4 regions of the Roseibium sp. RKSG952 genome follow, and region 4 is predicted to be linked to each of the others. Evidence: riboswitches for the same ligand, from Rfam matches in the RefSeq annotation. Region 4 holds a riboswitch; each other region holds the start of a gene.
What was found. Region 4 has a riboswitch for cobalamin ahead of E1297_RS48280 (DUF1636 family protein). Riboswitches for the same ligand answer to the same signal wherever they lie in the genome.
Positions count from the first base shown of each region.

Region 1: it holds a riboswitch for cobalamin, as region 4 does, so the genes downstream of both, E1297_RS22200 (hypothetical protein) here and E1297_RS48280 (DUF1636 family protein) in region 4, are expected to answer to the same signal.
Region 2: it holds a riboswitch for cobalamin, as region 4 does, so the genes downstream of both, E1297_RS40785 (DUF1636 domain-containing protein) here and E1297_RS48280 (DUF1636 family protein) in region 4, are expected to answer to the same signal.
Region 3: it holds a riboswitch for cobalamin, as region 4 does, so the genes downstream of both, E1297_RS45425 (aromatic ring-hydroxylating dioxygenase subunit alpha) here and E1297_RS48280 (DUF1636 family protein) in region 4, are expected to answer to the same signal.

Region 1 is NZ_SMMF01000923.1:9,194-13,445, reverse strand. It holds gene rsgA (ribosome small subunit-dependent GTPase A) at 33-1,061, shown strand; gene E1297_RS22210 (alpha/beta fold hydrolase) at 1,093-1,950, opposite strand; gene E1297_RS22205 (TetR/AcrR family transcriptional regulator) at 2,035-2,595, shown strand; cobalamin riboswitch at 2,644-2,862, shown strand; gene E1297_RS22200 (hypothetical protein) at 2,950-3,357, shown strand; gene E1297_RS22195 (protein-tyrosine phosphatase family protein) at 3,359-3,862, opposite strand; gene E1297_RS22190 (DNA polymerase III subunit gamma/tau) at 4,036-4,252, shown strand, end outside.
Region 2 is NZ_SMMF01000959.1:158,637-162,888, reverse strand. It holds gene E1297_RS40800 (iron ABC transporter permease) at 1-4, opposite strand, end outside; gene E1297_RS40795 (ABC transporter substrate-binding protein) at 6-956, opposite strand; gene E1297_RS40790 (ABC transporter ATP-binding protein) at 969-1,745, opposite strand; gene E1297_RS40785 (DUF1636 domain-containing protein) at 1,742-2,098, opposite strand; cobalamin riboswitch at 2,339-2,546, opposite strand; gene E1297_RS40780 (hypothetical protein) at 2,606-3,109, opposite strand; gene E1297_RS40775 (hypothetical protein) at 3,106-3,327, opposite strand; gene E1297_RS40770 (alkyl/aryl-sulfatase) at 3,542-4,252, opposite strand, start outside.
Region 3 is NZ_SMMF01000962.1:281,666-285,917, reverse strand. It holds gene E1297_RS45435 (hypothetical protein) at 491-754, shown strand; gene E1297_RS45430 (hybrid-cluster NAD(P)-dependent oxidoreductase) at 1,045-2,127, opposite strand; gene E1297_RS45425 (aromatic ring-hydroxylating dioxygenase subunit alpha) at 2,133-3,386, opposite strand; cobalamin riboswitch at 3,468-3,672, opposite strand; gene E1297_RS45420 (AMP-binding protein) at 3,991-4,252, opposite strand, start outside.
Region 4 is NZ_SMMF01000963.1:429,755-434,006, reverse strand. It holds gene cobN (cobaltochelatase subunit CobN) at 1-824, opposite strand, end outside; gene cobW (cobalamin biosynthesis protein CobW) at 828-1,883, opposite strand; gene E1297_RS48280 (DUF1636 family protein) at 1,880-2,260, opposite strand; cobalamin riboswitch at 2,339-2,549, opposite strand; gene E1297_RS48275 (LysR substrate-binding domain-containing protein) at 2,622-3,506, opposite strand; gene E1297_RS48270 (NAD(P)-dependent oxidoreductase) at 3,623-4,252, shown strand, end outside.

The DNA of each region.
Region 1 (4,252 bases), on a different contig from region 4:
GCGGCTTGCTGTTTCTGAACACAGGCAGATCAATGTCCCTTACACTATCGGACCTCGGATGGTCCTCTCACTTTGCCGCGCAATATGCGGCTGATCCAACATACACTCCCTATCGCGTGAGCGCAGTTCACCGTGACCGTCTGATCGGAATGCATCCTGACGGCGAAGCAACATTGCTAAGTAACAACCAATCTACTGGTGATTTTGCTGTCGGTGATTGGGTTTTGGTCGATAAACACATGCGTATCCAACGACTGCCAGACAGGCGCAGCCTGCTAAAACGCCGGGCCGCAGGCACCGGTGCTGGAATCCAGTTGATTGCGGCCAACGTCGACGTTCTGTTCATCGTCAGTTCCTGTAACGCAGACTTTAACCTGCCTCGACTGGAACGATACTTGGCACTTGCACATCAGGCTGGTTGTTATCCAGTGATCGTACTGACCAAGGCAGACACGTGCGATGATCCGAAAGACTATGTTTCACGCGCAGAATCACTGGCACTCTTTCTGACGGTTGTGCCAGTGAATGCCCATGATGACGATGACGTGCGACAGGTCCTGAATTGGTGTCCAAAAGGGCAAACTGCGGCTCTGATCGGCTCATCAGGTGTAGGTAAAACCACACTGACTAACGCTATGACTGGCGCAAACGAAGCCACCGCGGAGATACGTGAAGATGATGCCCGTGGACGACACACGACGACCTCGCGCGAGCTGCACCAGATGCGTAACGGCGGTTGGCTGATCGACACCCCCGGTATGCGCGCCCTGCGTCTGCTGGATGCTCAAGAAGGGGTCGATGAAGTATTCTCGGATATCGTCGAACTTGCCGAAACCTGTCGCTTTGCGGATTGCAACCACGAAACCGAACCGGGTTGCGCGATCCAAGAAGCCATCAGCGCCGGCGAGCTCGACCCGGCGCGTCTAGAGCGATGGAGGAAGCTGCGACGCGAGGATCGGCGTAACTCTGAAACAATTGCTCAGTCGCGCGCACGTGACAAAGCCTTTGGGAAAATGGTGCGATCCGTGATGCAGGATAAGAAATCACGCAAACGGTTCTGAAGGAAAGGGCGCCGCCATGCGGTGCCCTACCTCAGGCTATCAACCGGGGCCAAACCGCAGAGTTGCGACGGGCAAACGCCCCGATGTGCCCCACACCCTTGAGGCCAAAATCGCCGGGCTTCAACAGGTGACGTCTGGCTGCAGGCCCGTAGGCATCTGCAAGTCGCCAAACTGCCTCCGGCGGCACCATCTCATCATCCTCAAATGTAAGAAAGTCGACGGGCGCACCTGAACGCGACCAATCCGCTTCGGGCAGGGTAACTCCGGTCTCAGGCAAATAGCTTTGAGGCGCGGTACACCATTTTCGCCACTGCCAATACACTTTTGGCGGCAGGTCAGCACCAAAACCAACCAACTTACCCGGCAGATATCCCTTCAGGCGAACGATCAGGGGAGCGTGACCATACCAGAACAACATAGCCAATGCACGATATGGCCAGGGATGATCGGATACGGTCACCAGTCCCGAGCAGACACAAATCATCCGGTCAATCTGTTCGATTTCCGGCTGGACCGGACCCAACATCCCGCCAACCGAATGACCAATAACCCAGAGCTTGGCATCCGGAAATCTTCTGCGCATCTCAGCACGGGCAGCTGGCATATCGACAAGAGCCCAATCGGCCATATTCACGTCGCTGTCCTGCAAGCGCCCTGAAAGGGAATGGCCAAAATCGCGGTAGTCGTATGTCAGGCAGGCAATACCCTGTTCGACAGCCAGCCACTGTGCAAAATGCCTGTAGTAATCGCGTGGTACGCCAGTGGCGCTGTTCAGAACCACAACTGTTTCAGGCTCGGTTGCAGGCAGGAACAGACGGGCAGACAGCATCGCCGAACCAGCCGGAAACTGAAAATCCTCGATGAGCGCATTCTGCTGGCTGTCCAACATTGCATCCTCCAACCAAATCTAGACCAATCAGTCTAATGATTCCATCTGGACCATTTGGTCTAGTGCTGTCAATATCGATGAAAGATGACCAAACGTCCGCTACCAACCCGAGATCGCCTGATCCAGACCGCCGCCGAGCTGTTCCAGCGCTCGGGGTACAACGGCGTTGGGTTGTCCGAATTGCTGGCAGAGGCGCAGGCCCCCAAAGGCTCGCTTTACCATCATTTTCCAAAGGGAAAGTCCGATCTGGCCCTTGCTGCGGCAAGCTGGGCGTCAGACGGAATGCTGGAACTGATTGCGGTCTCTTTCAAAGACGCACGCGACTTTCGCGATGGTATTGAAACCCTGTGCCACAAGATCGCAAAGCTCTTTGACAAATCCGGTCGCTGGGAGACCTGCCCTATATCCGCCACCCTGTTCGAGGGGCCGGAGAACCAACTTTTCAGGGATCACGCATACCGCCTGTACGAAAGCTGGATTGCGCAGGTCCGCGGGCATGCCGAACGCTTTGGCGTCGATCATCCTCAGGAAACCGCCGATACACTGTTCATTATGCTTCAGGGCGGATGGCAACTGGCCCGCGCGCGTCGAAATTCGGATGTATTGCGCAACCTGCCGAGGTTTCTGCCCGCCAACGTTCTCTGAAGCGTACTGAACGCGGCGGAATGCAGCTTGACTCAAGCCGACCACAAGCATTAGCGGTTAGGCGATGGTTCTCGTATCGGACTGGTACGGGATGAAAAGGGAACACGGTGCGGTCCTGCCCGAAACGTTGGAATGGACCTATGCCGCGACTGCCCCCGCAACTGTAGGCGGAGAGCAATGCCGAAATGCCACTGGCCAATTGGCTGGGAAGGTCGGCGAAGCGATGACCCGCAAGTCAGGAGACCTGCCATCGGAACTGAAACCGAAACTCGGGCGGGGTGTCCGGGCAGGGTCTGACCGCATTGCGTAGTCCAGCCTGTACCAAGCCCCCGTCTCACGCGCGGAGGGCGCAACATGATCTGGAAGACCGAGACACACGAATTTACGGCTACAGTTTGCCAACGGACAGGCAAAACCTGCCCCGCGCTGGCCAGGATGGCCCGTGCTATGGCGCAGGCCATGACAACAGCTGGACCAGTAGCAACGCGAGAATTCGAAATCGAAGGCAGCAGCGAGCTGACCCACTGCCCGGATGGTTGCACCGCCCGCTTTCGCGCGGGACCTGATCAGATCAGGTTTTTTTGCGGTTCAGATACGTCCGTCGAGACCAACGCGCTGGATGAATATGCAGACATGATGTTTGGCTCAGCAAATACCGCTTTGCCTTCCAGCATTCTATCCAGTCCACCATATGCGCTACTTGAGGCCAATGCGCTCGTCCCAAGGCAAAATGTCGATATCAGCCAGCACGCGGCTGCATGATTCAGTGCTCGAGCTGCGGCTGAGCTGCCGATGTCGCCCAGTTTAGCTGATCATCAGTTTCAACTGCACATGGCCGCACCTTGCGTAACCTCTGGAGTGCGTTTTCGGGTCTTTCACCGCATTCGATCATCAGTCGAAGCACAATCATCCCCGATCGTCCGCAGCCACCGCGGCAATGAACCAGTACCCGTCCTCCGCCCGAGAGTGCATGTCGAGCTGCCGCGCTGGTCTCGGTCCACAGCTCATTGATTTCTGGTGACGGTGCACCGAAGTCGGTCACTGGCAAATGCGCCCATCGACTGGCCCGACTTTGAATATCGCTGCCGAAATCACCTGCACCCAGTTGCACCATCTCGGCCTCAGTTGTCATCGAAATGACAAGACCTGGCTTCCAGTTCGCTATCAGATCCAGATCGCCGGAATAGTCGCCGTCGTTGCCGGGTATCGACGTCAGCGCGAGCGTGCCATTTCCAACCTGCAGGGCATAGATCACCAGCTGAGACACAAATTACTCCTCCCAAGAAATGACATGCAACAGAACTCAGTTTTTCGAAATCGGTCCGGCCAGCTTATGCGCATCGGCTGGTATTCCCAAACGAAATTCGTGCCTGTGCGCTGTGGACGTAAGCCGCGGGGACAACTACGCTGCATCCTTGATACGAATCCGCCAGAGCAGACATGACCGACACACCCAGCCCCGCCTATCAGGTTCTAGCCCGAAAATACCGCCCGGAAACCTTTGCTGATCTCGTCGGCCAGGATGCCATGGTGCGCACGCTGAAAAACGCGTTCGAGGCCGACCGGATCGCGCAGGCCTTTATCATGACCGGCATTCGCGGAACGGGCAAAACGACCACCGCGCGGATCATTGCAAAGGGCATGAACTGTATTGGTC
Region 2 (4,252 bases), on a different contig from region 4:
CCATATCAGTTGATCTCGGCGTGCATTTCGCGCGCCATTTTCTCGATCGCTTCGATGTTTGCCGGTCCTGGTGTCAACTCTTCGTAGCGCAGACCGATCCAGCGTTCATTCTTGACTGCGTCGGTCTGGGACATCACGGGGTGCTCCTGCAGGAATTTGAAGGTATCCGCAGCGCCGTTGCCGGTCTGGTAGTCCAGCAGAACCAGGAATTCAGGGTTCGTGGCGGCGACTGCCTCCCACGAGGTGCGGCCCCAGCTGGTGTCCAGATCATGGGTTACGTTTTCGCCACCAGCGGCAGTGATCATCGCGTCAGGGATTGCGAACTTGCCCGCGGTAAAAGGCGCATCAGCCGGACCATCCAGCAGGAAGACGCGGGGTTTCGCCAGATCTGCGGTTTTGGCTTCAATGGCGGACAACTGGCCTTTCCAGCCATCGACCAAAGCTTCGGCCTTGTCCTCTACATGCATAACTTTGCCCAGACGCAGAACGTCATCGAACAACAGGTCCATGCTGGCTTCGGGGCGGTCCTTGTTCAGATGCACGCAGCTTTCGGTCAGGACCATGGTCTTGATACCAAAGGGGGCCAGCGTGTCCGGAGTGACTTCGCCGCCGGGCTTCATGCCATAGTACCACCCGGCAAAGAACAGATCGGGTTCTACCGCTACTAGATTTTCGACGGTGGGGTATTTCGGCGCCAGTTCGGGGATGTCACCGCGCAGCGTATCGAATTCCGGGCTGGTCTTGTACCAACCGGTGATGCCGGTCAGACCAACGATCTTGTCCTGCAGGCCAAGCGCAAAGGCCATGTCAGTCATGTTCATGTCGTGCACGACCAACCGTTCGGGCGTTGAGTCAAAAACAAGCGGTTCGCCGCAATTGTCTACGGTGACCTCATGTGCGGCCGCACTGGTGGCGAGGCCGGTGATCAACGCCACGGGCCAGAGTTTCAGGTTCATGGAAAGCTCCTGTCAGTTTGTAAGCTTGGTTTTTCGGATGTCGAGCGCGGGGATCACCCGGTCTTCGTGTTGAAAACACAGGTATTCGACGCCAAAGGTTTCGCGCACGCGCTGTGGCGTCAGAATGTTGCTGACTGGTCCAAAACCCGTCAGGCGGGTAGATTTCATCAACGCAACATGGGTGGCGAATTCCGGTATCATGACCAGGTCATGGACGATCATGACCACGGTGATGCCCAGATCGGCGACCAGCGACAGCATGCGCCCCTTGGCGTCGGGATCCAGATGGTTGGTGGGTTCGTCCAGAAACAGCAGGGATGGGTTTTGGGCTAGAGCGCGCGCAATATGCGCGCGCTGACGCTCGCCTCCCGATAGGGTCGACATCTGCTTGCCTGCCAGATGATGCAGCTCGGTCAGGTCAAATATCCTGTCCAATGCCTGTTTATGTTCATCTACAGATCGGTCGCCTTTGATGGGAATCTGCCCCAAGGCAACGTAGTCTCTTAGTCGTAACCGTCCATCGGGCAGTTCCTGCTGGCTTACTACAGCGATGGTCCGGGCACGGTCCTGAGGGGATAGCGATCGCAGGCTTTGACCGCGTATCAGTACATCCCCAAGCGCGATGGTTTCGACACCACATAGCAAGTTCAGCAGGGTGGTTTTGCCCGCGCCGTTCGGGCCTGCGATGGCCAGTACTGATCCCTCGTCCAGATCAAAGGACACACCCTGCAGCAGAACATCACCGTTCAATGCATAGTACTCGAGATTTTCGGCAACCAGAAATGTCATGCCTGACCTCCAGACAAGATGCGCGGCATGCGCGACAAGGTTTTGGTGTAAAGGGCAGGGGGTCTGTCCGTAGCATTGGTCCAGCCGTCAGCACTGTCCTGATATTGCCAGGCAAACGCGGCCAGCGCTTCAATGTCCTGCGCTGAACTAATGCGACCGAACAGGTATTGCGCTTTGTCCGCAGCCTGAAAGCCAACAGTCGTAGGATGTGAACAGCCAGCCATGCAGGAAACCCCTCGGATTGCGAAGCAGGACGGAAGCTTGTCCGCAATCGCCGTTCGAAGCGCATCGGCAATGTCCGAGCCCTGACAAGTCTCGCAAATCAACAGGAAATGATCAGAGTTTTCTGGCATTGCGCGCTCCACTTACTGACAATCCGGATGATATGCAATGTAATAACGTAACAGTTAATTCATTGCAGCTCGGATTTGCGATGCTGTGCCACTGCCGGTTCTGAAAATACAAAGCGAAGGGTTCAGTTGCTTCCGGCATGGTCCGCTCCACTTGTTGCCAAGTGCGGACAGAAGGTGCCGTTTATGTACACACGCAGATTACGTGCCATCAAAGCCTCCTTCCAGGACGCCCCGCCCCGGGTTGGTTGAACATCTGATGGCAGGTCTCCTGACTTGCGGGTCGATGCTTGGCCAACCTTCCCGGCCTTTGGGCCAGTGGTCTTTTGGCTTCGCTCTCCGCCTACAGTTGCGGGGGCAGTCACGGCATTGGTACGCAGAACGCACCGCACCGTATTCCCATTTTCATCCCTCGGGCAAACCGTCGGGAACCATCTCGTTTCAGCTAGTCTGGTGTCGATAGCGTTGTCAAGCGCCAGCTGAAGGCTTGGTCAACGCAGGGATAGGTTTTTACTTCACGACCCGAAGCATTGGCCGACGGGATGTGTCGCCGCGTCGGTCGGTACCGGTCGGAAAGCGATTGGCAAGCGTCAGACCAGCCTGAATCAGATGGGCATCTGGATAGCCGCCTGTAACAAGGTTGACGGCATCGCGCGCTTCGGGCGTGTTGTCGCGCCGCATGTGGTGCAGCATCTTCATCAGCGCAAGCTCATCGCATGTCAGCGACCCACGCTGTTCAAGGCAAAGCGGGTCATTGAATGCCAGCCCCGCCGGGCGGCAATGCAATGTGACCTTGACGATCTTATAGACCAGATGCGCGATGTTCAGGCCCTGATCAACGCCCCAGCGTTCGATGGCCGTGGAATAGGCGTGTTGCCACGATTGCGTATCGGGATCGGCAAAACTGAGGATGAAGTGCCGCATGACGGGCAACAGTCCCAGCTCAAAATCATCGAATTCGGGTCTGCCCGCAGCTGGTCTGTCGCCATTTGATCCATAGACTGAAAAGCTCATGCGCGCTTCCTTTCAGAATTTGGGGAATGCGCCGATAGGCTGAGCACGTTTTCTGGCAGCTCATCTGCGGTCAGTTCTGTTTGTGGGCGGGGTGCGGTGGCATGTGCAGGGAACCGGAGGTCGGCTTCGATGGCCTCGAGGAGTTTCGGTTTCAATGCACATCCATGTCGGCTGGCAACAGCATCCATGGCCAGCAGGTCAGCAAGCGATTTTGTCATTATATGGTTGTCTCTTGGTCAGCGTCGGGCAGGGCGGTGACCGGGCGTGAATCCAGAGAATCTGACTAGGTCGGTGCTTAACTGACAAAAATAGTCGGAAAAAGCAATAAGGAAAAGACGGACCGGTTGCGACGGCCCGTCTTCCGGCGGGAAAACCCGCCTTCCAAGGCGAAAGCCAACCCTGCGAACCTGGGTCAGCTAACTGATGGGGTTATCAGCCGCCGTTGGAATTCGCGAGCGCAGGCTGGGCAAAGTCGTTTGCCTCAGGGGTAAGATCCTTCGCGCCGGTGCCCGGCATCAGCTCGAAGCCAAGATCGAACTGATCGAGTGTCGAGGCCAGTTGTGCCACGATCTCGGTATCGCCTTCAGATTTGGCGGTTCCATCTGCCAGCATGTCGGTCAGCTTACGTTCGCCGGTCATGACCTTTTCCAGATCAGCGCGGTTCAGGCTGATCGACAGGTCGGCGTTTTCCGCAGTCTGATCAACGATATGGGTCAGGGTGGCGTTGCTCATTTCTACCACGATGTGTTCATCACGATCCGGAATCGACAGGTTGATGGTGAATTCCATGTCTGCCGCTTTTTCGCTGTTGACGCGGATGCCGAGAAAATCCAGCCACATGGTGGTTTGCATCGCTTTGATCGTATCCGGACCGGTGGTTTCGATGGTGGCGCCCTGCGGGATACCGTTGCGCAGTTCATAGGCCGCGCCCAGGAATGAGTTGCGGACCGACGGGCTTTCCTTCTGGTACCCGATCTGCTCGAATGCGTCGGCCAGCAGGTCCTTGGCAGCCTGGTTCTGCGGTTCGGCATAAACCAGTTTGTTGAGGATCTCGGTCGCCTCCAAATACTTGCCGGCATCGACCAGTTCTTGCCCTTTCGCCATGATCGGTTCGGCACCGCCCATCATCTCGACAAACAATGG
Region 3 (4,252 bases), on a different contig from region 4:
CAGGCGTCAGCTTGATGTCTTTTCTCAAAACCTTGACGTGTCAGCGCAATAAATCCGGGCCGCAGATTGCCAGATTGGTTTCACACACAGCGTATCAAGCACGCTCAATCAAAAGGGACCAAGAAAATGAGAAAGACTCTGATTACATCCGTCACCGCATTCGCCATTATTCTGAGTGCTGGAATGTCCATGGCTGGCCCGTTGCGCGACCACAGTCAACGCGGGCTTGCACAGGATGTTCGTTCGTCAGTTTCGCAAACATTTGACGTTGCTGGCACAACTGCCAACAACAACCAAACAGACAAAATGTCTGCTTCTGTCCCCGGTTCTGTGTTTATGTGTTCTCGCGGCGGACCCAACAAAGCTTTCGGCTCTGACCATCGCTGTTCATTCGACTTGTATCCGAACATTCCTGGGCACTGATCAATCATCGAACCCGTGTGAAAAATTTGTGTTGATCCAAACGCTCTTAACCGAAAGGGACCAAAATATGAAAAAGGCACTGATTAATTCCGTCACTGCGTTCGCCGCTATTCTGAGTGCTGGAATGTGCATGGCTGGCCCGTTGCGTGACCACGGCCAACGCAGCAATGCACATGATGTTCGCTCAGCAGTTTCACAAACCCGCACGCACGCTGATACAAAACCCAAATACCCCCAAACCATCAAAAAACCTGCCCGCGGTTACGGTTCGACCTCAGAAAACTCGATTGATGAAGATTGCGTTGATGCATGCACTGATGCCTTGTCATAAGCACACAGAAGTCTTTCCGGCGGATGCTTGAAGTTGCGTTTCATCGACAAGCATCCGCGCAAAACTCGTATAACTTGGTGATGTTGGTAATACCTGAGATCATTTCGCGATCATCTTGGCAGGCATACAGGGACTGTCCGGCTCACAGTTTTGTTGGATTTATAGATCTTGAGATCACCTTAAGCCGTTCGAACACTACCTGATGAGGTACCTGTCCAAACTCGAAGCCAACACATCGAAACCGCAGCTGGTGTCAGCCATACTGCGGTTTCGATAGTGACACGAACCACCTAAACCTCGACTTCAACCTTGCCTATAGCGTTCGAACAGCAGGCCAGAATATAGCCCGCCTCGATGTCGTCTTCCGATATTCCGCCATTGTGGACCATGTGAACCTCGCCAGAGGTTTTCTTGACCTTGCAAGTTCCGCACACGCCGAAAGTACATCCCGACGGAATGTTCAAACCAACCGAGCGCGCGGCGGCGAGGACCGTATCGGTTTCGGCTACTTTGGCAGTCACACCCGAGGTCGCGAACAGGATCTCGGCATTGCTGTCATCGTCGAGGACAACGTCATCCAACTCAGGTAGATCCGCCTCAGTTTCTACCGGCGCGCCAAAGCTCTCCTGATGGTAGTTGTCCATATCAAAGCCAAGACCAGCCAGAGCTTCCCGCACCGCCTGCATGAAGGGCTCAGGGCCACAACAATAGACCTCGCGCTCAAGGTAATCAGGCGCCATCAGACCCAGCATCAACTGGTTGAATTGACCCTGATATCCCGTCCACGGACGGTAGCGATCCGGCTCCTCCACAACAAATTTCAGATCCAAACCATCAGTACGGCTGGCCATCTGCTCTAACCGCTGCCGAAAGATGATCTCGGACGGACGTTTGGCGCAATTGATGAAAACGACATCCAGATCACGACCTTCATCCCACATACAGGTGGTCATCGACATCATCGGGGTGATGCCGGAGCCAGCCGAGATAAGCAGGTACTTTCCTGCCTGGCTTTGGGCGTTGGTAAACAGACCCCCAGGCCCAATGGCCTTGAGGCGCATACCGGGTTGAAGGTTGTCCAGCATCCAGCGCGTTCCGATACTGTCGGCTTGCGCTTTGGCAGTGATGGTTATCGACCGTGGCCGCGACGGCGATGATGAGATCGTATAGGTGCGATGCACGACACCTCCGGGTTGACCCGGAGCTGGGATTTCGAGCGTCAGGAACTGACCTGGGTGATAGGCGAACTGCGCACCAGACGGGGCACGGAATGAAAAACTGGCGGTGTTCGGCATCTCGGGCACGACAGAGACGCATTCCAGCATTTCGCCATCCTGCCAGATGGCCGAAGAGAGCGTGTTCAGATCTTTCATCAGCCTTACTCCGCCGCCATTGTGTCCGGCGCCAGGCGAGCCGACAACGTGCTGCAATACCAATCCACGAACTGCAGCACGCCGGATTCCTGAATAGGTGAATACGGACCAGGTACATAGGCCGGGCTGTTGATACCCTGCTGGTTATCCTCGACCACCTGGCGATCTTCGTCATTCGTGGCGACCCAGACTTCGGTCAGACGTTTCACGTCGTAGTCTACGCCTTCAACCGCGTCCTTGTTGACCAACCATTTGGTAGTGACCTCAGTCTCTGTCGGGCTGATCGGAGTGACTCGGAAAACAAGCGAGTGATCGGCAAGGAAGTGGTTCCACGTGGTCGGATAGTGGAACTTCAAAAGCGATCCCGCATCGGCAAAGGGCGACCGACCCAACCAGCGGCGCACGGCAGACTTTCCGTCCATCGTATAGCTCTCAGCGCCTTCTTTCAGCGGCATACGCGCCAGACGGTATTGACCGTCTTCATTCAGGTAGAACTGCGATGGCATGCCCGCAGCCTGACACCGGTCGAAATGGGTCTGCATGTAGGCTGGTGTCTCACCACCTTCGATCCCTGTAACGCCCGGATCGTCAGGAAAAGTCCGGCACAGAGCAGGATGGTTGCCGCCACAGTGATAGCACTCGCGGTTGTTTTCCCAGACCAGCTTCCAGTTGCCGTTCTCGATGATTGAGCTTTCAAAGGCGACCTTGGCATTCCCGAGATCGTGCGGCTCAAGATAGGGGCGCGCGATATTAGCGAACGTATCGAAATCCGGGGCGTCATCCGCCAAACAGATATATACTAACCCGGCGAGCTCGCGGCAGTGAACTGTCTTCAATCCATGCTGTTTGGGATCGAAGTCCGGCCCCATGTCACGGGCCCATAGCAATGAGCCGTCAAGTTCGTAGGTCCACTGATGATACGGGCAAACCAGCTTCGGCGCATTGCCTTTTGCTGCCTTGCAGATGATCGAACCGCGATGACGGCACGTGTTGTGAAACGCTCGTATCTGGTTATCGGAGCCGCGCACAATAATCACTCGGTAGGCGCCTACATTGTACGTAACGTAGTCGCCCGATTTCACCAACTCACACGCGGGAATGGCAAACAGCCAGTCGCGATAATGGATGGTTTCAAGGTCGGTCTGAAAAATCTCGGGATCGGTATAAAACGCCTGTTCCAGAGCATAACCCGGGTTTCGACGCGCCAACAGGCTTTGGATATTGTTCACTTCTGGCTCTCCTGCCGCGCCCCGCGGCATTGCTTGGGCAGATGACAAGGAGGAACCGTCCGGAGGCGTGCGAGGATCACGTCCGAAACCCGTGCCCCCACCGCCACCCGCGGTTTGACATATCTGAGAGGCTGGTTTCCGGACTTGAAAGGGACTTGCGCCCGGTTGCGACACCTTCCCGGGATCCTCGTCCCAGTGGTTGATTGTCGAACCTGACCTTCCTTACCGTTGCGGGGGCAGTGCCGGACTTACACCGGCTTCCCAATTCTCCGCTGCCTGAGAATCAAACAGCGGCACCTCACGAATACCAAGTTATTTCAGCCGCTTTTAACCGCTGAAATACTTGCGACATTCGCGGACGCAAAACAGACATCGGATTCCTCGCACGCAAATCAATACGTTCTATTGTTCTCCTACATCCAATCCTCAAATGGTTTGGCCCAGACCGATCAGTTCCGACAAATGCCTCTAATGAGCCCAAGCTGCGCCTTAGATTTTCTCTCAGTGCGGCGGGTAGATCTACTGGCAGTTGGTTATTGCAAGTTGCTGGACTTTTCTGCCGACTAGCCGGCAGGTACAAAACTGTGCTCGACTGCGGTTTCCCGTCGGAACACGGAAGGGAAACTACCGAGGATCAACAACCCAACAAGTGAGCAAGTTTTACTCGGTCAACTTTGGAATTGTGGCGTTTGTCCATTGGTATTTTTCTCACGTGGATCACTTTGGCAATACCCAGTTCCTGCGCCAGACTACTCCAGTTTGATAGCTGACCCGCGTCACCTTCAATGCATAAAGCGGGGCTTTCTTCGAAGTTCATAAGCGCACTGTTTGTCACGCCCGGCCATTGCCGGGCTGCAATTTCGATTGCGAAAGGAAAGGTGCGACCAGTCGGGGTT
Region 4 (4,252 bases):
GACGCGCCTTTGCCCGAGAATGAGGTGGCGTTGATGATCGCAGATGGGTTCAGGGCAACGACCTGTTTGCGCAGCCAGTCGGCTGCCGCGGGGGCTTTCAAAGATGGGGCGAACAGACCAACGGCTTGGTATCCACGGTCGCGCAGGCTGCGGATCAAAGCCGCGACCGGAGCGGTATCAGCAGAAGTCAGGTAAGCCCGGTAGAAGCTGACAAGGATACGCTTCGCATCGCCTGTAAATGCCTTCTCCACCGGGATCACGCCGCGATCCGGGCACCATGCGCCGCATTCGGGCAGGGTCTTGGCTCCCATCACCGGTCCCGCATACAGCCCCGCCGCCAGCGCCATCTGCGCCAATGCAGCTTGCGCGGCGACCTCTCCGCCGGTGTCACACAGATGGGCGAGCCGTCTCAGGGTTGAGACGGGCAGGGTGGAATAGTCATCCAGCCGCGTATCCTCGCGCCCGTCGGCAGGCAGAACCGCCAGCGCGATACCTTTGGTCTGTGCCAAAGCCAAAACCTGCTGCAGACCGTAGGACCAGTAGGGCACACCACCGATCAGGCGGATCAGAATACCCTTGGCCCCCTCAAGTGTCTGTTCGACATAGGTGTCGACGGACAGAGGGTGCTTCAACGCAGTCAGATTGGCCAGCCGCATCGACGGCATACGCCCTTCGGCCCCGCCACCGCGATGCCAGCCTGCCGCGAAAGCGCCAAGGTCGCTGTCTGAGAAGGACAGCACCACCAGATCCGCCGGGCTCTGGCCCAGATCGGTTGGGGTCTCGGTTTCTTCTAACCCGTGGCTTTCGCGGAAGACGACGTGCATGGCTTACTCGGCAGCCTCGGCTACACCTACGAGGATATCGCGGATCGCAGCCTCTTTGATGTCGTCATGCTCGGCAATCACGACCAGACGCGAGCGGCGCTCCTCGCCGGGTTCCCATGGACGGTCGTACTGGTGACGCACGCGGGCACCAACGGCCTGAACCAGCAGACGCATCGGTTTGCCCTGAACGGCGGCATAGCCTTTGACCCGCAGTATGTTCAGCTCATTGGCTAAACGTTCGATATTGGCAACTAGTTGGGCCGGGTCGGTCTGTTCCGGCAACTCAACAATGATGCTTTCGAAATCGTCATGCTCGTGATCGTGGTGTCCGTCGTGATGGCTTGGGCGGGCGTCCATGTCATCCTCGGCAGCGGCTTCGAGGCCCAGAACAACGCGTACGTCTACTGCGCCTTCGGCGACTTCTACCACAGGCAGCGGGCGAGGGGCCTCGGCTGCGATGATCTCTTTGGCCTTGGCAACACCCTCGGGACCGGCCAGATCGGGCTTGGTCAGCAGGATGATATCGGCGCAGGAGATCTGGTCCTCAAACACCTCGGACAGGGGCGTTTCATGGTCGATCGAGTCGTCAGCCAAGCGCTGTGCATCCACGGCTTCGACATTCGGAGCAAAGCGACCGGCGGCCACGGCCTCGGCATCGGCCAGAGCGATCACGCCGTCAACGGTGATCTTGGAACGGATATCCGGCCAGTCGAATGCCTTCAGCAGCGGCTTGGGCAGCGCGAGTCCGGAGGTTTCAATCAGGATGTGATCGGGACGCGGTTCCAGCGCCATCAGCGCTTCGATAGTTGGGATGAAATCATCGGCCACGGTGCAGCAGATGCAGCCATTTGCCAGTTCCATGATGTTTTCCGCCGGGCAATCGGGAATGGCGCAGGATTTCAGGATGTCGCCATCGACGCCAACGTCACCGAATTCATTGACAACAACGGCCAGACGTTTGCCCTGCGGGTTCTGCATCAGGTGCTTGACCAGTGTGGTTTTGCCCGAGCCCAGAAAGCCGGTGATTACAGTAACGGGAAGTTTTTCGAGGTTGCTCATTTCAGGGCTCCAATCGGGGGAATGCGGGCCGCACAGTTTTTGCGGAAATGTTCAGGGCGCTCGCGCCATTTCACAAGGCCGTCTTCGGTGGCGAGATATTTGGTGACGCCTTCGACGATGGTCTCGACGTGGTCGGTTTCGTTGAGGTTCTCATACACAAAGGTCCAGCGGGATGGTCCGCCACGCAGTACGATCGAACACCCCTGATCGCAGTTCGAAAGGCATTCAACGGCCTTAAGATCAATGCCATCTGGCAGCTCGGCCTCGGTCAGCGCTTTATGCAATAATGTGCCGGGGCGCTGGTCATCTTCCTCGATAGGAAGGCCACGCCGACAGGTGGTGCAGACCAGCAGTTCAACTGGTGTCGTCTCGGTCACGTCTCTCATCCCCCCTTCACGGTTTTCGGGGGACGGGGTATGCGCGGGCCTTGGCCCGACACCGGAACACCCCGTCCGGTCTGGTCTTCGGGCGTTGGCAGGTCTCCCGGCTTGCGGATGTCAGAGGTATCCTCTGGCAGGTGTCCTGCCTTCCCGGCCTGCAGGCCAGTGGCTTTGGGCACCTTCTCCGGTCACGGTCGCGGGGGCGGCTGCATTTGACGGCATTCCATACCGCTGATGCATTCCCTTTTCATCTGCTTGCACAGACACCAACGAAAGGGACATGCGGCAAGCAAAGGGGCGTTGTCAAGCGAATGGAGGCGCTCTCAGATCACCGAGATGGAAAAGCGACTTGCAGTGGTCAGTCAGCGGCATCCGCTTTGATCCGTTCTTGCAACCAGGTCTCAAAGAGGCGGGCAGAGGCCGTCGGGCGGGTCGCGCCGTCTGAGCGGATCAGGTAATGGGACTGAGCAAAGGGAATCGGTGGTCCGGCGATCTGCAGGGGCGCACCCTGCGCAATCGCATTCCGGGCAAAGCGTTCAAGGATTGTGGCGTAGCCTGCTCCCGCCATCACAAGTTGCAACGCGGTGACCGTGGTATCTGCCGAATATTGCGACTGAAGTTCGGGCTGGTGAATGCCATGCGCTTCAAAGTATCGCGCCCAGTTGTCTTCATACCCAAGGATATGGATCAGAGGACTTTCACGGAACTCTGCCTTGCTTGGCGCTGTGGTGCCGGATCTGCAAACCGGAACAAGGAATTCATCCGAAAGTTTCTCTGCCCTGAGCCCCGGCCAGTCGCCATAGCCCAGACGAATATCGATATCCACATCGCTGGAACCCATGGTGTCATTCCAGATGTGAGTCACCAATCGCACAGGGATGTCGGGATGTTGGCTGGCGAATTCAGGTAGTTCGGCAGCCAGCCAATAAGTCATGGTTGAAATTGCCGCGCGAATGGTCAGCGTCTGCTGAGACGCTGGGCCAAACAAACTGTTGGTCGAAAGGGTTATGTCAGACAGAGCGCGCCGAACGGTCAAAGCATAGGATTGGCCAAGCTCGGTCAATTCCAGTCGTCTTGCCTGCCGAGTGAAAAGAGGTTGGCCCAACTCGGCTTCCAATGAACGGATATGCAGGGATACTGCGGTTTGTGTCAGACCCAGCTCTTGCGCGGTTGCAGTGAAATTCAGATGCCGAGCGGCAGCTTCGAAACTACGCAGCCAAGAGGGGTTTGGTAGACGATCCATTTATCACCAAAAATTTTTGCCCATAAGCTCGATTATTATTCGTTTCATTTGCAGGTTATCAAGGAGGATACTCCGCGTGAAAACGGTTCGGGCATAGCCCATAGGGAGGATTCGCAATGAAGGTTGGATTTATCGGTCTGGGGAATGTGGGGGGTAAGCTCTCGGGTTCGTTGCTGCGCAACGGGGTTGATTTGACAGTTCATGATCTGAACCCGGATCTGGTTGCTGAATTTGTTGCGCAGGGTGCCAAGGCTGCTGAAGGTCCGACGCAACTGATGCGGGATTGTGATGCGGTTATCACCTGCTTGCCATCCCCTGCGGCATCGGATGCCGTGATGCAGGAAATGCTGCCAGAGGTTGGTCCGGGCAAGATCTGGATGGAGATGTCCACCACAGATGAGGCCGAGGTGAAACGGTTGGGTGCCATGGTGATCGAACGCGGTGGCGCCGCAGTAGATTGCCCTGTTTCCGGGGGATGCCATCGCGCAGCTACGGGCAATATTTCGATTTTTGCCGGATGTGACCGCGCAACATTTGAACGGATTTTGCCCTTTCTGACGACCATGGGGCGCCGCATTCTGCATACAGGTGAGCTGGGATCTGCTTCGGTTCTGAAGGTGCTGACCAACTATCTGGCCACCGCCAACCTGATCACCTGTGCCGAAGCCCTGGTCACTGCCAAGGCTGCAGGGATGGATCTGAATACGACCTATGAAGCGATCAAGATCTCATCAGGAACCTCATTT